DNA from 3 places in the Butyricicoccus sp. AF18-9LB genome. Region 2 is predicted to be linked to each of the others. Evidence: predicted binding sites of a transcription regulator. Region 2 holds the regulator's gene; each other region holds the start of a gene.

Region 1 (6,773 bases), on a different contig from region 2:
AGCCATAAAAAAACCGCACGCAAAAGCGTGCGGTTTTCTCATATTGCAGTAACGGTAAGGACGGAGACTTACTTGTTCTTCAGGTTGAAGAAAGCCTTCTTGCCCAGGAACTGTGCAACATCCTCGCCCAGCTCTTCCTCGATGCGGAGCAGCTGATTGTACTTTGCAACGCGGTCGGTACGAGACGGAGCACCGGTCTTAATCTGGCCAGCGTTCAGTGCAACAGCGATGTCAGCAATGGTAGCATCCTCGGTCTCGCCGGAACGGTGGGATACAACTGCAGTGTAGCCGGCACGGTTAGCCATCTGGATAGCATCCAGGGTCTCGGTCAGGGAGCCGATCTGGTTAACCTTGATCAGGATGGAGTTAGCAACGCCAAGCTCGATGCCCTTGGACAGACGAGCGGTGTTGGTTACGAACAGGTCGTCGCCAACCAGCTGGATCTTGTCGCCCAGAGTCTTGGTCAGCATAGCCCAGCCTTCCCAGTCTTCCTCTGCCATGCCGTCCTCGAGGGAGATGATCGGGTACTTCTCAGCGAAGTTCTTCCACATCTTAACCAGCTGCTGCTGAGTCAGCTTCTTGCCGGACTTCGGCTGGATATAGCACTTCTCCTCGTCGTTCCACCACTCGGAGGAAGCAGCGTCGATCGCGATCATGAAGTCCTCGCCCGGCTTGTAGCCAGCTTCTTCGATTGCCTGAACGATAACCTTCAGAGCATCCTCGTCCTTCTTCAGGTTCGGAGCGTAGCCGCCCTCATCGCCTACACCTGCTGCCGGAGTGCCGTTCTCCTTCAGGGTGGTCTTCAGCTGATGGAATACCTCTGCACAGCGGCGCAGAGCCTCGCGGAAGGACGGAGCGGAAACCGGCATGATCATGAATTCCTGAATCTCAACGTTGTTGGTAGCGTGTGCGCCGCCGTTGAGGATGTTCATCATCGGCATCGGCAGGGTCTTAGCGTTGCAGCCGCCGATGTAGTTGTACAGCGGCAGGCTCAGAGCCTCTGCAGCAGCCTTGGCAACAGCCAGGGATACGCCGAGGATAGCGTTTGCGCCGAACTTGGTCTTGTTCGGGGTGCCGTCAGCCTCGATCATAGCCTTATCGATTGCCTGCTGGTCGAGAGCGTTCATGCCGATAACAACCTCAGCGATCTCGCCGTTTACAGCGTCAACAGCCTTGAGTACGCCCTTGCCGTTGTAGCGGGACTTGTCGCCGTCACGCAGCTCGCAAGCCTCGAAGATACCGGTGGAAGCACCGGACGGAACAGCAGCGCGGCCCATGTATGCGCCGGTGTCGCCCTCAACGTAAACCTCAACCTCAACGGTCGGGTTGCCGCGGGAGTCCATAACTTCGCGGCCGATTACATCAACAATTTCAATGTAGCCCTTCATAATTCTTTCTCCTTCTTATTATAAAATAAAATGGTTGGCTAACGAAACAGCAAAAATCACATTTTTGCTGCGCCGCGCGCACGCGGCGATAAAATTCCCCATAAAAGTCCAGCTCTGCCGGACTTTTATACCACTGCTTCGGAACACATGTCCCGAACCGTCTTTGCCGTGCAAAGATGAGGGGGATATCCGAAAAAGTTTCCTTGGGAACTTTTTCGGTATCTAAGGGGGACAGCGTCCCTCTTAGAGGCTCACTTTACGAGCAGCGAGTGACCCGTCATCTCCTCCGGCTGCTTGAGACCCATCATATCCAGCATGGTGGGAGCCAGATCAGCCAGTACGCCGCCTTCTGCCAGCTTGCCCTCGTGACCGATCATTACAAGCGGCACCGGATTAGTGGAGTGTGCGGTGAACGGAGTAACACCATCGGCATCGAGCATCTGATCGACGTTGCCGTGGTCGGCAGTGATCAGGCACTGGCCGCCCATCTTGAGGATGGCATCAACGACCTTGCCTACACCGTCATCGGTAGCCTCAATCGCCTTTACGGCAGCCTCGAATACGCCGGTGTGACCGACCATATCGCAGTTTGCGAAGTTGAGGATAACAACGTCGTACTTGCCGGACAGGATGCGCTTTACGCACTCCTCGGTAACGGCAGGCTCGCTCATCTCCGGCTGGAGATCGTAGGTTGCGACCTTCGGGGACGGGATCAGAGCACGATCCTCGCCCGGGTACTCCTTCTCAACGCCGCCGTTGAAGAAGAACGTAACGTGTGCGTACTTCTCGGTCTCGGCAATGCGGAGCTGGGTCATACCCAGATCGGAGATATATTCACCGAACGTGTTCTTCAGGCTCTGCGGCTTGAAGGCGATTTCCACGCCCGGAATAGTAGCATCGTACTGCGTCATGCAGACGTAGTGAATCTTAGGCTGTACGCGCTCAAAGCCGGTGAACTCCGGATCAACGAATGCACGGGTGATCTCACGTGCACGGTCGGGACGGAAGTTTGCGAAGATGATCGCGTCGTCATCCTTGACGGTCGCGCCCTCGGTAACGATAACCGGAACAACGAACTCGTCGGTTACGCCGTTTGCGTAGGACTGCTCCATGGCCTCGTGTGCGGTAGCAGCGTGCTCGCCCTCGCCGAGTGCAATGGCGTTGTACGCCTTCTGCACACGATCCCAGCGGTTATCACGGTCCATTGCATAGTAACGGCCGGATACGGTTGCGATGCAGCCGACCTCGACAGCGTCGATCTTAGCCTGCAGGCGGTCGATATACTCGATACCGGACTGCGGCGGCGTGTCGCGGCCGTCCATGAAGCAGTGGAAGCAAACCTTGCGCAGACCATTGCGGCGTGCCAGCTCGAGCAGCGCGAACATGTGGTCAATGTGGGAATGCACACCGCCGTCAGACAGCAGACCGAAAATGTGCAGGGTGGAATCGAACCACTTGCACTGGTTGATCGCGCTCATCAGAGCCGGATTCTCGAAGAAATCGCCGTCCTGGATGGCCTTGGTGATGCGGGTCAGCTCCTGATATACAATGCGGCCTGCACCGATGTTGGTGTGGCCAACCTCGGAGTTGCCCATCTGGCCGTCCGGCAGACCAACGTCCAGACCGGATGCACCGATATATGTGAGCGGGTTCTCTGCGAAAATCTTATCAAGATTCGGCTTTTTAGCAGCCTCGATGGCGTTGCCCTTGGTCTCCTCGCGGTGACCGAAGCCGTCCATGATAATCAGAGCGGTCGGCTTCTTCGGGCCCTCTGCCTTCTTGGCAGCAGCGGTGGCTGCCTTGGGCTTGCGGCCGCGCTTTGCTGCCGGCTTTTTCTCCTCGGCAGTCTTAGCAGCCGTCTTGCGAGTACGCTTTGCCGCCGGCTTTTTTGCAGGAGCCGGATCTGCCAGAACATTAACCGGTGCGGAAGTCTTGATCTCGACTACCTCTACCTCCGGCATGCCCGGCATAGTGGTTTTTTTCATACTGATAAAACTCCTTTACAGAAGCGAACGATAAGAGAATAAAAGGGGACACGATATGCACCATGTCCCCCTCCGCAAAACGGTGAGGGAGCGTTTCCCTTTCCCGTATCCTTATCTTACTGGTTAGCTGCTTCTACGATGGTAGCGAAGTCAGCGCTCTTCAGGGAGGCACCGCCGATCAGGCCGCCGTCAACGTCCGGCTGAGCCAGCAGCTCGGAAGCGTTCTTCGCGTTCATAGAACCGCCGTACTGGATGGTGATGCCGCGTGCAGCGCGTGCGCCGTACTTCTCGCGCAGGCAGTCACGGATAGCGGAGCAAACCTCGTTAGCCTGCTCTGCGGTAGCGGTCTTGCCGGTACCGATTGCCCAGATCGGCTCGTAAGCGATAACGACCTTCTTGATGTCCTCAACAGCTACGTTCTGCAGAGCGATCTTGATCTGCTTGCGGATAACTTCCATGGTAACGTCCTGCTCGCGCTCGGTCAGAGACTCGCCTACGCACAGGATCGGGCGCAGACCGTTCTCAAGAGCGACCTGAACCTTCTTGCCGCAAGCCTCGTCGGTCTCGTTGAAGTACTGACGGCGCTCGGAGTGGCCGATGATAACGTACTTAACGCCCAGCTCCTTGAGCATGTCAGCGGAGATCTCGCCGGTGAACGCGCCGGACTTCTCGAAGTGCATGTTCTCAGCGCCGATTGCAATCTTGGAGCCCTTAGCAGCCTTTACAGCAGCCTGAATATCGGTAAACGGTACGCAAAGAACCATCTCGCACCACTTGGTCTTGGACAGGAGCGGCTTCATCTCTTCGATCAGAGCCTTTGCCTCTGCCGGAGTCTTGTTCATCTTCCAGTTGCCGGCGATAATGGTCTTACGATATCTGCGATTCATGTTGGTTTTACCCCTTTCAAACATTCGGACGGACATTTCCGTCTTAAATCTTTATGTATTTATACGGAGCGCTCAACAGAACGCGCTCCGATATAAAGCGTTCCTAATGGACTTACTTGTCCTGCAGGCATGCGATGCCCGGCAGCTCCAGACCCTCGAGGAACTCCAGAGAAGCGCCGCCGCCGGTGGAGATGTGGGTCATCTTGTCAGCAAAGCCCAGCTTCTCAACAGCAGCTGCGGAGTCGCCGCCGCCGATGATGGAAACAGCCTTGCTCTCAGCGATTGCCTTGGCAACAGCCTTGGTGCCGACTGCGAAGGTGTCAAACTCGAATACGCCCATCGGACCGTTCCAAACAACAGTGCCTGCGTCCTTGACAGCCTCGGAGAACAGCTCTACGGTCTTCGGGCCGATGTCCATGCCCATCATGTCAGCCGGGATCTTGCCAGCCTCGTATACGACCGGAGCAGCGTCCGCGCCGAAGTGATCTGCACAAACGGTATCAACCGGCAGAAGCAGCTTAACGCCCTTGTCAGCAGCCTTCTTGAGCAGGCCAAGTGCCAGCTCGATCTTGTCTTCCTCACAGAGAGAGGTACCGATCTCGCCGCCCTTTGCCTTGGAGAAGGTGTAGGCCATGCCGCCGCCGATGATGATGGTGTCGCACTTGTCGATCAGGTTCTCGATAACGCCGATCTTGTCGGAAACCTTAGCGCCGCCCAGGATTGCAACGAACGGACGAGCCGGGTCGCTCAGAGCCTTGCCCATGATGGAGATTTCCTTCTTGATCAGGAAGCCGCATACAGCCGGCAGGTAATCTGCGATGCCTGCGGTGGAAGCGTGTGCACGGTGTGCGGTGCCGAATGCGTCGTTGACGTAAATGTCAGCCATGTCAGCCATAGCCTTTGCCAGCGCAGCGTCGTTCTTGGTCTCGCCCTTTTCAAAGCGAACATTCTCAAGCAGAACGACCTCGCCCGGCTTAACCTCAGCGGCCAGCTTCTTAGCGTCCTCGCCTACAACGTCCTTTGCCAGCTTGACTTCCTTGCCAAGCAGCTCGCTCAGGCGCTTAGCGACCGGAGCCAGCGAATACTTCATGTTTACTTCGCCCTTCGGACGGCCGAGGTGCGAGCACAGGATTACAGCAGCGTTGTGATCCAGCAGGTAGTTGATGGTCTCCAGCGAAGCACGGATGCGCTTGTCATCGGTGATGTTGCCGTTCTCGTCCTGCGGTACGTTAAAATCGCAGCGGGCAATTACCTTCTTGCCGGATACGTCGATATCCTCAACGCTCTTCTTGTTATACTGCATAAATATCCCTCTCCTTTAAGATGTATTATAAAGTTACGATAAGGAACAAAAGCACGAACTTATTACTTAAATAATTCCGTTTCCAATACAGAATTATACTCGTAATTCGTGCCATTCGCAAGCAAAATTGTGAAAATCATCACATTCCAACTCGCTTTTAGAGGATTTTTGCGTTTTTCGCCAAAAAGTTGCGAAATATTAAACAACATTCACAATTTTTGCATCAATCCCGCGGCGTTCCATAATACGCTACAGCCATCGCCAGCGGACCAGTATTTGTCAGAACCGAGGGACCGATCACTACGCGTTCCACATCGCGGAATCCAATTTCGGTACGCAGACGCTTTTCCATTTCATCCAGACGCTCGGCGGGTACGTCGCCGTAGAGCAGGATAGCCGTCTGCTTATCCGGCTGCACCACACGGGCGGAGACTTTTTTGCTCATTCCGGCAACGAGTGCCTTCTCACCGCGCACCTTGTCACACACCTTTACAGCACCGTCATACACATGGCTGATGGGCTTGAGACCGAGCGCCTCACCCACGAAGGCCGCGCCGCCCGAAATACGGCCGGACTTCTTGAGGAACTTGAGGCTGTACACACCGAGGTAGGCTTCCACGCGGTTCAGACGGCTCTTTACCACGCTGACGATCGCGTCGAAGCTCTCGCCCTGCTCGCGCATTTCGGCAGCCTTGACAACAATGTGTCCGTAAATGTAGGTGTAGGTCTTGGAGTCGATGACCTCGATGGTCATTTTGCCTTCCCCCTGCTCCTCCTCGAACATGGATTTTGCAAGGCACGCCGCCTGATAAGTACCCGATCCGCCGCCGTTGATGAGCACTGCCAGCAGATGCGTGCAGCCGCGCTCAAATGCACGGTTGTAGGACTCGAGGAATACAGTCGGCGTAGTCATGGCCGTGCCGGGAATCTCGCTGCTGGTCTCGAGCAGCCTGCAGTAGTCCTCGGATGTGATGTCGTAATATTCGCGGAAGCTGCGTCCCTCATGCGTCAGCATGATCGGAACGATCTCGATTCCGTGGGCTTCCACCAGCTCGTGTGGGATATCCGACGAGGAATCGGTCAAAATATGAATCTTTTCCATTCTTTACTCCTTTATGCCTGTGGGAACGGTCCCGCAAGTCTCAGATTTTCAAAGCCGGTCTGCCGCAGTGCCTCAAACACGATAACAGCGACCGAGTTAGACAGATTA
Region 2 (6,773 bases):
GTGCCGCTGAATGCGGTTGTGACACCGGGCGGCGTGCGGATTTATATCACGCACGGCCACCGTGAGCGTGTCGGCATGCTGTCGAGCGGCATTGTGTCCCAGCGGGCTTACGAGGAGCACTGCGCGCTTGCCTTTTTCGGGCATACGCACCGCATGATGCTCGAGCGGGAGAACGGCGTGTGGGTATGCAATCCGGGCAGCATCAGTCTGCCGCGCGGCGGCCCGGCCAGCTATGCTCGGCTGACTGTCGAGAACGGACGGGCTGCGCTGCTCGAGCTGGTCGATGAGGACGGCAGTCTGCTGCGAAAAGAGAGTCTGTAAGAGAAATAGAAAATTAGGAGAACATTATGCTTTTAGCAATCGACGTAGGCAACACCAACATGGTGTTCGGTTTATATGACGGAGACAAGCTGCGCGGCTCGTTCCGCATTTCCACCAATTCTGAGCGCACCTCGGATGAGCTGGGCATGCTGATCGCGCAGTATTATCACTTCCACGAGATCAGCTGCGCGGAAACGACGGCGGTCGTGATCGCATCGGTCGTGCCGCCGGTGATGTATACGCTGATCAATGCCATCCGCAAGTATCTGTTTGTGCAGCCGGTCATTGCAGGCCGCGATGCGGATATCGGCATTGAAAACTGCTATGCCAACCCGCGCGAGGTCGGCGCGGACCGACTGGTCAACGCGGTTTCTGCGGTTCGCAAGTATGGCAAGCCGCTCATTATTGTGGATATCGGCACGGCGACTACCTTTGACGCCATTGACGAGAACGGCGCGTATCAGGGCGGCGCGATTTTCCCAGGTCTGAAGGTGGCGATGGAGGCGCTGTTCCTCAAGGCGTCCAAGCTGCCGCGCGTGGACATCGAGCGCCCGGAGAATGCCATCGGCAAGACTACCGTGCAGTCCATGCAGTCCGGTGCGGTGCGCGGCTATGTCGGCGCGCTGACCGGCATTATCACGGATATCCAGAAGGAGCTGGGCGGCAAGGCGAGAGTCGTCGCTACCGGCGGCATGGGCCGCATGATGGCGGAATACTGCGACCTCATTGACGATGTGGACCCGAACCTGACGCTCGAGGGTCTGCGTCTCATCTACGAGAACAACCGCGAGGCGTTTGAAAACCGCAAGCTGGATATGACCAGCAGCGTCATCGAAGTGACCGAGGAAGGTACATGGCAGGAGAACAAGTGAGTTGAGCTGCCGCGGAACCGCTTTTTCAGCAAACACAAGTAACTTTCTGCCGAAAACAGTAATTCTGCTGAAAAAACGCAGAAAAAGGCTTGAACTTTTTCAAATCACTGCGGTGAAAAGTGCTTTGCAAAACCGATAGAATGTTGTAAAATAGAAGTGGTTTCGTGTATGCGAACACCACTTCTATTTTTGTTTTTGGGCACGGTGTGGGTTACACCGTGGAGAAGGCTGTGGAAGCCGCAACCACCCATTCTGACGAGAATGGGGCGCGAAAGCGAAAGCCTTTCGCGTCGGGACATAAAGGAGCGAAGGAAACACACATGGGTATGACAATCGCGCAGAAGATTTTGAAAGCGCACTTGGTAGACGGCGAAATGGCACTGGGTCAGGAGATCGGTCTCAAGATCGACCAGACGCTGACGCAGGATGCCACCGGCACGATGGCTTATCTCCAGTTTGAGGCGATGGGCGTCGATCAGGTCAAGACCGAGCGCTCGGTCGCTTACATTGACCACAATACCCTGCAGTCCGGCTTCGAGAATGCGGACGACCACAAATATATCGGTTCTGTCGCTAAGAAGCACGGTATCTACTATTCGAAGGCAGGCAACGGCATCTGCCATCAGGTGCATCTGGAGCGCTTCGGCGCACCGGGCAAGACCCTGATCGGCTCGGACAGCCATACGCCGACCGGCGGCGGCATCGGCATGCTGGCGTTCGGTGCCGGCGGCCTGGACGTTGCAGTCGCAATGGGCGGCGGCGCGTACTACATTCCGATGCCGAAGATGGTCCGCGTCAACCTGACCGGCAAGCTGTCGCCGTGGGTATCTGCGAAGGACGTTATTCTGGACGTACTGCGCCAGATGACCGTCAAGGGCGGCGTCGGCAAGATCGTAGAGTACGCAGACGAGGGCGTAAAGACCCTGTCCGTACCGGAGCGTGCCACCATCACCAACATGGGCGCTGAGCTGGGCGCTACCACCTCGATCTTCCCGTCCGACGAGGCAACCAAGAAGTTCCTCGAAGCACAGGGCCGCGGCGACGTATGGGTACCGCTGTCCTCCGACCCGGACGCAGAGTATGACGAGGAGTACACCGTAGACCTGTCCGCACTCGAGCCGCTGGCAGCTATGCCGCATATGCCGGATAACGTCAAGAAGGTATCCGAGATCGGCGAGATCAAGGTAAACCAGTGCTGCATCGGTTCGTGCACCAACTCCTCCTATTACGACATGATGAAGGTCGCTTCCATCCTCAAGGGCAAGACCGTAAGCCCGGAGGTTTCGCTGACCATCAGCCCCGGTTCCAAGCAGGTATTCAATATGCTGGCGCAGAACGGCGCTCTGGCGGATATCATTTCGGCTGGTGCGCGTATCCTTGAATGCGCCTGCGGTCCCTGCATCGGCATGGGCCAGTCGCCGGAGTCCGGCGGCGTATCGCTGCGTACCTTCAACCGCAACTTTGAGGGCCGTTCCGGCACCCAGGATGCACAGATCTTCCTCGTATCTCCGGAGGTTGCAGCAGCGTCTGCACTGACCGGTGTGCTGACCGATCCGCGCACCCTCGGTGAGATGCCGGAGATCGAAATGCCCGAGCATTTCACCATCAATGACAACATGATCGTAAAGCCGGCCGAGAATCCGGCTGAGGTTGAGGTCGTTCGCGGCCCGAACATCAAGCCGTTCCCGCTGGGCAAGGCACTCGAGGCATCCTACACCGGCAAGGTCGTTCTCAAGACTGAGGACAACATCACCACCGACCACATCCTGCCGGCCGGCGCAAAACTGCTGCCGTACCGCTCGAACGTGCCGTACTACTCCAACTACTGCTTTATCAACGTCGATCCGGAGTTCCCGTCCCGCTGCAAGGAGCAGGGCGGCGGCGTAATTGTCGGCGGCGCAAACTACGGTCAGGGCTCGTCCCGTGAGCATGCAGCGCTCGTTCCGCTGTATCTGGGCGTAAAGGCCGTACTGTGCAAGTCCTTCGCACGAATTCACAAGGCAAATCTGGTCAACTCCGGTATCATCCCGCTGACCTTTGCCGATCCGGCGGATTACGATGCGATCAATCTGCTGGATGAAATCTCTCTGCCGAACGTGCTCGAGGAAGTGAAGAACGGCGAGCAGGTCACCGTTGTTTGCGGCGGCAAGACCTTCAAGGCCGACTGTGAGGTTTCCGAGCGCCAGCGTCACGCACTGCTTGCAGGCGGCACGCTGCTGTACGCACGTCAGCAGAGCAAGTAAGTCAAGACGTTATGCCGACCGGAGAGCCAAGCGGGTTCTCTGGTCGGACTTGACAGCCATATTTTCTTTTGTTAAAATAATATCAATGGTGTAGGAGGACAAAACCATGTCTATCGACCAGTCTGTTCTGGATAAATTTGAGGCAGTTGTAGAGAGCCAGCGCAAGCGTATCATGGATATGAAGGCGCAGGACGATTTTATTGATTACTCCAAGCTGGACAAGCTGATCATCGGCGTGTGCGGCGGCGACGGCATCGGCCCGATGATCACCGGCATGGCCCAGCACGCGCTGGAGGTTCTGCTGGCGGACAAGGTAAAGGCCGGTAAGGTAGAGTTCCGCGTGATCGACGGTCTGACCATCGAGCGCCGTGCCGAGCTCGGCTGCGCTATCCCGCCCGACGTTATGGAAGAGCTGAAGAAGTGCCACGTTATCCTGAAGGGTCCCACCACGACTCCGCGCAAGGGTGATCCGTGGCCGAACGTAGAGTCCGCGAACGTTGCAATGCGTAAGGGTCTCGACCTGTTTGCCAACGTGCGCCCGGTAAAGGTACCTGAGCTGGGTATCGACTGGACGTTCTACCGTGAGAACACCGAGGGCGGCTACGCTGTCGGTTCGCAGGGTGTGCAGATCGACGACGATCTGTTCATCGACTTTACCGTAGCTACCTCGCAGGGCTGCGAGCGTATCGCTCGTCTGGCCTTCGACTATGCACGCAAGACCGGCAAGAACCGCGTTTCCTGCGTCACCAAGGCGAATATCATCAAGACCACCGACGGCAAGTTCCTCGATACCTGCCAGAAGGTAGCCAAGGAGTATCCGGAAGTACAGTTTGATGACTGGTACATCGACATCATGACCGCAAAGCTGCTCGATGACAAGCGCCGCCGCGACTTTAAGGTCGTTGTTCTGCCGAACCTGTACGGCGACATCATCACCGACGAGGCCGCTGAGATCCAGGGCGGTGTCGGCACGGCAGGCTCTGCCAATATCGGCAAGCGCTATGCGATGTTCGAGGCAATTCATGGCTCTGCGCCGCGTATGGTACAGGAAGGCCGTGCAAAGTACGCGGATCCGTCCTCCGTACTGCGTGCAGCCGTTATGCTGCTTGAGCACATCGGTGAAATCGAACTGGCAAAGAAGCTCGACCGAGCACTTGATATCTGCATGGTAGAGGAGCACAAGGTTGTTGTTACCGGTCGTGATACCGGTGCAACCGCACAGGAATTTACCGATTATGTGCTGGATACCATCGCTAAGCTGTAATTTACACGAGAAATAGAATTTGAGAGAGGGAGAGGGTCTGTGGAACACAAGCAAGAGGTTTCCAAAGCGGTAATTCAGCGATTGCCTCGCTATTATCGGAATATTTGTGAGCTGAAGGCTGAAGGGGAGCAGCGTATCTCCTCCAAAGCACTGGCAGAGCGCATGGGACTGACCGCTTCGCAGATTCGTCAGGACTTTAACTGCTTCGGCGGCTTTGGTCAGCAGGGCTACGGCTATAATATCGACAAACTGCAGGAGGAGCTGGGTGCGATCATGGGTCTGCGGACCGGCCGCACGGCGATTCTGCTGGGTGCCGGTAACCTCGGTCGTGCACTGCTTAATAACTTTAACTTTTTTGCCAGCGGCTTTGAGCTGCTGTGTGCGTTTGACGCAAATCCGCAGCTCATTGGTCAGCGCTTTGGCGGCCATGAGGTACGCAGCGCGGATACGCTTGCGGAGTTTATTGAGCGCAACAAGCCGGATGTGGCGGTGCTCACCATTCCGCGCGGAGATGCCCCGCGTATCGCACACGGTCTGGTAGAGCGCGGTATCCGCGGTCTGTGGAATTTCACCGGCGAGGACCTTCATTTGGAGGGACTGGGCGTTCCGGTCGAAAACGTGCATCTGTCGGACAGCCTGATGACACTGTGCCATCTGGTCGGCGCAGCAGACGGGGAAAGAGAGCAGAACCTGTAAAACGAAAGGGAGTATCTTTTGATACTCCCTTTTTTGTGCGAAAAAAGCCGCTATCCAATGGATGAGCGGCTTTGGTATTACATTTTGTCCAGATAATACGGTGTTGTCTGGTACACATAGTAGTTGACCCAGTTGGTGTAAAACAGGTTGGCATGTGCCTTCCAGGTCACCAGTACGTCCTCGTTGGGATCATCGTTGCGGAAGTAATGGCGCGGCACCTCCGGGTTCATGCCTTTAGCCAGATCACGCTCATACTCCTTTTTGAGCGTGTCGGCGTCGTACTCGCCGTGACCCAGCACAAAGATCTGACGGCCATTCATTGCCTCTACGATGTGCACACCGGCTTCGTGCGACTCCGCGAGAATGGTCAGACGATCGTTTTTGCGGATGTCGGCGGCACGCACCTCGGTGTGGCGCGAGTGCGGTGCGCAGAAGATATCATCAAAGCCGCGCAGCAGCGGCTCCTTCGGCAGCAGAACATGGTGCTTGAAAATACCGGACATTTTCTCGGGCAGCATGTACTTCGGAATACCGTAGTGATAATACAGACCGGCCTGCGCCCCCCAGCAGATGTGCAGCGTGGAATGAACGTGCGTTTTAGTCCAGTCCATGATCTCGGTCAGTTCCTTCCAGTATTCGACTTCCTCAAACGGCATGGTCTCTACCGGCGCACCGGTGATGATAAAACCGTCATATTTCTGGTCGCGGATATCGTCGAACGTCTTGTAGAAGGTGAGAAGATGATCCTCCGGCGTATTTTTGGAATGGTACGTTTCGGTCTGGATCAGATCGACCTCGATCTGGATCGGCGTGTTGGATAAACAGCGCAGGATCTGGGTCTCGGTAATGATTTTCAATGGCATCAGGTTGAGTAAACCGATGCGAAGAGGACGAATGTCCTGTGTCGCGGCACGGTGTTCGGTCATAACGAAAATGTTTTCGCTCTCCAATACGGCGCGTGCCGGCAGACTGTCGGCTATCTTGATAGGCAAGCCGACACCTCCTTTTTCTCTTCACAAATCTTTATATAATATATTCAGTATAGCAGATTTACGGCGGTATCTCAAGGGTTTGCATAAAATGCAGAAAAATGAAAAATAGTTATTGACAAAACAGGGGGAACGATGGTATCCTAAATAAGCTGTTTTCAAACAGCGGTTCAGCGTACCAAAAAGAACTTGAAAAAAGTTCTTGACAAACGGCGAAAAGTTTGGTATTCTGAATAAGCTGTTTCGACAGCGGTCAAAATAGAATCGAGTCGATGAACGAAAATTGATTGAAAAATAAATCGAAAAAAGTTCTTGACAAACGCTTCTGGTTTTGATATACTGAATAAGCTATTGATGAGCGGTTAAGAACAACGAAAAGTTGTGAAAA
Region 3 (6,773 bases), on a different contig from region 2:
AAACCTGCGGGATGTCCAGCTTCTCAGCGATCTGAGAACCAACCTGAGCGGTATCACCGTCGATAGCCTGACGGCCGCAGAATACGATGTCGTCCTTCTCCAGGCCAACCTTCTTAACAGCAGCAGCCAGGATCTGGGAAGTAGCAAAGGTATCGGAACCGCCGAACTCACGAGCGGAAACCAGAACGCCTTCATCAGCACCGCGAGCGATCAGCTCACGCAGCATGCCCTCTGCCGGGGGAGGACCCATGGTGATAACAACGACCTTGCAGCCGGTAGCGTCCTTCAGCTTCAGAGCAGCCTCTACAGCGTTCAGGTCGTCCGGGTTGGTGATGGTCTGCATGGATGCACGATTCAGGGTGCCATCGGGATTAACAGCAACCTTGCCGGAGGTATCCGGAACCTGCTTTACACAAACAATTGCCTTCATAGTTCAGTTTTCCTCCTTTTCTTAGCGCAGAACCTGACCAGCGATGACCATTCTCTGAACCTGAGAAGTGCCCTCGTAGATCTCGGTGATCTTAGCGTCACGCATCATGCGCTCCATCGGGTACTCACGGATGTAACCGTAGCCGCCGTAAATCTGTACGCACTTGGTGGTAACGTCCATTGCAACCTCAGAAGCGTACAGCTTAGCCATAGCAGCTTCCTTGGTGAACGGCAGACCAACATCGTGGTTGAATGCAGCACGGCGAACCAGCAGACGAGCAGCGTCGATCTGGGTTGCCATGTCAGCTACCATCCACTGCAGGCCCTGGAACTTGTCCAGAGTCTTGCCGAACTGTACGCGCTCCTTCATGTACTGGATAGCCTTATCCAGAGCGCCCTGCGCGATACCCAGTGCCTGAGAAGCGATACCGATACGGCCGCCGTCCAGGGTCATCATAGCGATCTTAAAGCCGCCGTTCTCCTTGCCCAGCAGACGGTCTGCCGGCAGATGAACGTCCTCAAAGATCAGCTCAGCGGTCTGAGAACCACGGATGCCCATCTTGTGCTCGATCTTGCCGATAGAGAAGCCCGGGTCGTCCTTGTCAACGATGAACGCAGAAATGCCCTTGTTGCCCTTGGTCTTGTCGGTCATAGCAAATACAACGTAGGTATCTGCACGGCCGCCGCCGGTGATGAACACCTTGGAGCCGTTCATGATGTAGGAGCCGTCCTCCTGCTTAACAGCCATGGTCTGCTGTGCAGCGGAGTCAGTACCTGCGTTCGGCTCGGTCAGGCCGAATGCACCGATCTTGGCGCCTTCCTTCGGCTCGATCAGCGGGCGCAGCCACTTTTCCTTCTGCTCCGGGGTGCCGAAAGCGTAAATCGGCCAAGCACCCAGGGTGCCGTGAGCGGACATGATGCCGCCGGTGGTACCGCATACGCGGCTCATCTCTTCGATAGCGATAGAATAGCAGATATAGTTACCGCCGGAGCCGCCGACTTCCTTCGGGAACTGAATGCCCATCAGGCCGTACTTCATCAGCTTCTGAACGGTTTCCTCCGGATAGCGCTCTTCCGCATCGATCTCAGCTGCGATCGGCTCTACTTCGTTCAGAGCGAACTCGCGGCACATCTTCTGGAACAGTGCTTCTTCTTTTGTAAGCCTAAAATCCATGCCATAAACCTCCCAAATAAATAAGTAATGCGGATACGCACAAAAACACAGCGCACACGGTCAGTGGCCGCAGCGCCGCGTCCAGCGATACCCTTGTTTGGAGCATGTCTATCTCTATTATATCGTCCGAAAACCATTTGTCAAGGATTTAACATTCTTTTTACTGATAAAATCCTGCCGCCAAATTTTGTGCGTTTCTTCCAATACTCGGCATAAATGAACGCAGATCGCACGCAAACCGCGCATTTTTCCGCCAACGCTTTCCTTTTTAAGAAAATTTCGGATTCCACCTCATATTTCCCGTTTCGAGTGCATATAAAAGAAAGAAATCACTATTTTCAGGAGGAACTGCCTATGTGTGGTATCGGCGGTTTTGTGGATTTTGAACGGGATGCACGCCGCGGCGGACCCATCCTGCACGGCATGAAGCGCACGCTCACGCCGCGCGGCCCGGATGCCGAAGGCACGTATTTTGACGAGGACACAGCGCTTATCCATCGGCGGCTGATCGTCATTGATCCGGAGGGCGGCAAGCAGCCAATGTGCTCTCCCGACAGGAATACTATCCTTATATATAACGGAGAGTTATATAACACACCGGAATTGCGTAGAGAACTTATGTCACGCGGGCACGAGTTTGTCGGACATTCGGACACTGAAGTGCTGCTGCACGCCTATCTCGAGTGGAAAACCGACGCATTTGCGCGGCTGAACGGCATTTTCGCCTTTGCCATCTGGGAGAAACGCGAGCGCCGACTGACGCTCTGCCGCGACCGACTGGGCGTGAAACCGCTGTTTTTCGCTCCCATCCGCAACGGTCTGACCTTCGGTTCGACCATTGACACCGTACTCTGCCATCCGGAGATCGAGCCTGCGCTCGACGAGGATGGTCTGCGCACGCTGCTGCTGCTCGGTCCGGCTCGCCCGCCGGAATCCGGTGTTTTTCGGCAGATTTTCTCCCTTATGCCCGGGCATTTTGCGATTCTTACGCCGGAAGCCTTCACCGATCACACCTACTGGAAGCTCGAGGCGCACGAGCATGAGGACGACCTGCCGACTACCATCGAGCACACGCACACGCTCATCTGCGATGCCGCCCGCCGTCAGTTGGTCAGCGATGTGCCGCTGGCGTGTTTCCTGTCCGGCGGACTGGATTCGTCCATCCTGTCCATGCTGGCGGCGAAAGATTACGCGGCCCGCAGCGAAACGCTGCATACCTGGTCGGTGGATTATCGGGACAACGATAAATATTTTACAAAGAGTATATTTCAGCCCAATAGTGACGATTCGTATATTGATCAAATGGTGGATTTTCTCGGTACGCACCATCATCGCGTTGTGCTCGAACCGGAGGCACTGTGCGCGGCCCTGCTCCCCGCGACGGATGCGCGTGCGCTGCCCGGCATGGCCGATGTAGACTCCTCCCTGCTGCTGTTCTGTGCGGCCGTCAAGCGCGGCGGAACCACCGTTTGCCTGTCCGGCGAGTGCGCTGACGAGTTATTCGGCGGCTATCCGTGGTACCACCGTGAGGAAATTCTGTTTGAAGATACGTTTCCGTGGTCACGGTCGGTCGGTCTGCGTCTGGGTCTGCTCACACCGGATGCCGTTAGAAATGGCGAGGAATTTGTGCGCCAGCACTACCGCGACACCTGCGATCGTGCGCCAAAGCTGTCGTCCGATGACAAAAAAGCAGCCCGGATGCGTGAAATGTTCGTGCTCAATCTCGACTGGTTCATGGCGACCCTGCTCGACCGCAAGGATCGCATGAGCATGTACTCCGGTCTTGAGGTTCGCGTGCCCTTCTGCGACCACCGCATTGTCGAGTATGCCTATAACATGCCGTGGGACTTCAAATCGCTCGAGGGACGCGAAAAGGGCATCGTGCGCCGCGCGTTCGTCGATGAACTGCCCAAAGAGATCGTTTACCGCAAGAAAAGTCCGTATCCGAAAACCTTTCATCCGGTTTATACCCGCTTGTGCGCGGACTATGTCCGCCGTATTTTCGAGGATAACACCTCGGTCACCGCTTCCCTGTTCGACCGGAATGCCGTGCAAAAACTCATGCAGCGGCCGGAAAGCCTTACCGAACCGTGGTTCGGACAGCTGATGCGCACCCCGCAGATTTTCGCGTATATCATCCAGCTTGACCGATGGTTTCGGCATTATCATGTCAAAATAGTATAAAAATAATGGAGAATGAAAAACGATACGTTCATCTTCCATTCCCCATTTAAAATGCTCAATTATGCGAAATACTCCGCCAGTGTGTTAATGATAAGCTGATGATCATCCACATGATCCGGATAGCCGGAAACGCAGATGGAACCGATCACGCCGGTGCCGCGCAGCCGGATCGGGAAACCGCCGCCTGCGGCGTACTCGTTCGGGTCGAGCTTGCGGTCCGCGAAGGTCTCACCTGCGTCCTCCAGCTCTGCGAAAAACCGCAGCGAGGACGTTTCCATCAGGTCAACCGCATTGCGCTTGCGCGCGAGCCACAGTTCGCTGTCCGGCTTTGCGCCCTCACCGAAGCAGCGGAACACGACCAGACCGTTCACCGTAATCTCAACCGCAACCGGCTGCTCCTTTGCGTTTTCATGCAGCTTGAGGCCGATTTTCAGCGCATCCTCGCGTGAAAAATGCTCAAACTGAAACTTCTCCTCCTGCTCTGCACACATGGAGATCATTGTTTTGTAATCCTGCATACTGTCCCCGCCTTTCGAGATTTTGCCGCCTTTGCGGCTGTTACCTTTAGTATATCTGTTTTTTCACCTGCTGACAAGGAGGTTTTTTCATGGCTGAACTGACCGACGGCACCGCCGAACTGCGTGTACTCGTCACGACCGCATTAGGTGCACTGCCGCTTGAAAACGCCATCGTTTCGGTCTCCACCGCGCCGGATGATACCGGCATGCGCACGCTGCTTTACTCGGTCACGACCGACTCCGGCGGCATGACGCCGTCCATGATACTGACAACGCCGCCGCGCAGCAACTCGCTGAGTCCGGGCAGCGGTCCGCCGTTTGCGGTCTACACGGTCGAAATCTCCGCCGAGGGCTACACGCCGCTGACCGCACTGCACATCGCCATGTTCTCCGGCGTGCCGACCATGCTGCCCGTGGCGCTTACACCGCTCGCGGAAAACCAGAGCTTCGCGCAGACCGACCTGACCGCCACCGGTGCGCCGCAGGCACTCGATCCCGAGTTGCCGGAGAATCCGTAAAAGGAGGGATTGCTTTGCCCGAACCCTATGTTTCCATACCGGAAACCATCACGGTGCACCTCGGTGCGCCGTCCTCGAATGCGCAGAATATCACCGTACCGTTTGCCGATTACATCAAAAATGTTGCCTCGTCCGAGATTTATCCGACCTGGCCCGAGCAGGCCATCCGCGCCAACGTGTACGCACAAATGTCCTATGTGCTCAACCGTGTATTCACCGAATGGTACCGCGCGCAAGGCTACGATTTTGACATCACCAATTCCACGCGGTATGACCAGTCCTTTGTGCCCGGACGGGATATTTTCGAGAATATTTCCACCATCGTAGACGATATGATCGGCACTTACCTCACCCGCGGCGATTCCATCGAGCCGCTGTTCACGCAATACTGCAACGGCACGACCGTCACCTGTCCGGGCGGGCTTAGCCAGTGGGGAACCGTGCCGCTGGCCGAGCAGGGACTTTCCGCCGAGCAGATCTTGCAGTCGTTTTACGGCAGCGACATCAATTTCGTCACCGGTGCACCGCTCTCGCCCAATCTCGGCGGGTCATTTCCCGGTGTAACGCTGCGGCTTGGCGATTTTTCCGAGGATGTCCGCACGATTCAAACGCGCCTTAACCGCATTTCAACCAATTTCCCGAACATTCCGAAAATCTATCCCACAGACGGCGTGTTCAGCGCGGACACCGAACGCGCCGTGCGGGCGTTCCAGCGGCAGTTCAACCTCACCGAGGACGGTCTTGTCGGCCCGGCAACATGGTACCGCATCGCGTTCATTTATAATAATGTCAAGCGCCTGAGCGAGCTCAACAGCGAGGGACTGACCCTCAGTGAGATCTCCCGCCAGTATCCCGAACGGCTGACCGAGGGCATGAGCGGCCCGGGCGTACAGCTTTTGCAGTATTTGCTTGCCATCGTCGGCGAGTTTTATGACGCTCTGCCGCGCTGGCAGGCGGGACAAATCGACGGTATTTTCGGTCCGCAGACCCGCGAAGCCGTGGCTGCGTATCAGCGGCTTGTCGGCCTGCCCATCACCGGTGTGGTGGATCGAGAGACGTGGTATTCCCTGCTTTCCACCTACCAATCCGTGCTGCTCGCCCAGCCTGAGCAGGAGTGGCTCGAAGAATTTATCGGCCTGCCGGAAACCTTTCTCGTCAAGGGGATGCGCGGCGAAGCCGTGCGGCAGGCGCAGCAGCTCATCAACATCATCGCCCGCGGCTACGCCGAAGTGCCCGCTGTCACGGTAGACGGCATTTTCGGAGACGCGACCGAGTCCTCGGTGTCAGTCATCCAGTCGCTGCTCGGTCTGCCCACCACGGGCGCTATCGGCCCGCTGACCTGGGAAGGCATGGCTGATCTCGCCGAAACCGTGCTGGTCGGCAGCCAGAGTGCCAGAGGACAGTATCCCGGCTATCCCGTTGGAGAGGAGGCAACGTGATTGTACACCGATGCACAAAAATGCAGCCATATTTTCGATTTGCAGACCTTTCTGCGGCGTATTCAGCAGGCTGAGGGCAGTGCTGCACCGCTCGTGCCGGACGGCATCTGGGATGCAAAGACTGCCGCTGCCGTGCGCGAATACCAGCAGCAGAACTGCCTTCCGGTGACGGGCATCGCCGACCAGCGCACATGGAACGCCATCTACGCTACATATGCCGCGCTTATCGCCGCCGATGCACTTCCCATGCAGACGGCATTCTTCCCGCCGGAGAGCGATGCCGTGCTGAAGCCGGGCGCGAAAAGTCCCACGGTGTATGTGCTCCAGCTCATGCTGGGCGAAACTGCGCCGCATTATAACCGGATTGCCGCCGTGCCGCTCACCGGCGAGTACGATGCGGATACACAGTCCGCTGTCAGACATGCACAGAAAATTTTTCAGCTGCCCGAGACCGGCATTACCGATCGAGCCACATGGCAGGCACTGACAGGGCTGCACAATGCTTTGTTCC

The links. Region 2 encodes Rex, which represses fermentation and respiration genes when NADH is low (regulators of the CRP and FNR family bind a similar motif). Its sites were predicted from a motif close to ATTGTTAANNNNTTAACAAT; they were not measured.
Region 1: the regulator Rex is predicted to act here: its motif matches at 5,690-5,709, upstream of PGY33_RS02650 (phosphoglycerate kinase).
Region 3: the regulator Rex is predicted to act here: its motif matches at 1,740-1,759, upstream of PGY33_RS13575 (acyl-CoA dehydrogenase).

What each region holds. Positions count from the first base shown of each region.
Region 1 covers NZ_JAQCWA010000002.1:151,082-157,854, reverse strand. The annotation lists gene eno (phosphopyruvate hydratase) at 69-1,388, opposite strand; gene gpmI (2,3-bisphosphoglycerate-independent phosphoglycerate mutase) at 1,640-3,373, opposite strand; gene tpiA (triose-phosphate isomerase) at 3,490-4,260, opposite strand; gene PGY33_RS02650 (phosphoglycerate kinase) at 4,373-5,563, opposite strand; gene PGY33_RS02645 (DegV family protein) at 5,787-6,665, opposite strand; gene trmL (tRNA (uridine(34)/cytosine(34)/5-carboxymethylaminomethyluridine(34)-2'-O)-methyltransferase TrmL) at 6,677-6,773, opposite strand, start outside.
Region 2 covers NZ_JAQCWA010000006.1:118,212-124,984, forward strand. The annotation lists gene PGY33_RS05895 (metallophosphoesterase family protein) at 1-321, shown strand, start outside; gene PGY33_RS05900 (type III pantothenate kinase) at 348-1,193, shown strand; gene PGY33_RS05905 (aconitate hydratase) at 1,514-3,436, shown strand; gene PGY33_RS05910 (isocitrate/isopropylmalate family dehydrogenase) at 3,543-4,700, shown strand; gene PGY33_RS05915 (redox-sensing transcriptional repressor Rex) at 4,740-5,396, shown strand; gene metA (homoserine O-acetyltransferase MetA) at 5,474-6,388, opposite strand.
Region 3 covers NZ_JAQCWA010000039.1:468-7,240, forward strand. The annotation lists gene acrB (acryloyl-CoA reductase electron transfer subunit gamma) at 1-430, opposite strand, end outside; gene PGY33_RS13575 (acyl-CoA dehydrogenase) at 452-1,603, opposite strand; gene asnB (asparagine synthase (glutamine-hydrolyzing)) at 1,958-3,787, shown strand; gene PGY33_RS13585 (heme-degrading domain-containing protein) at 3,847-4,305, opposite strand; gene PGY33_RS13590 (carboxypeptidase regulatory-like domain-containing protein) at 4,395-4,823, shown strand; gene PGY33_RS13595 (peptidoglycan-binding protein) at 4,838-6,262, shown strand; gene PGY33_RS13600 (peptidoglycan-binding domain-containing protein) at 6,263-6,773, shown strand, end outside.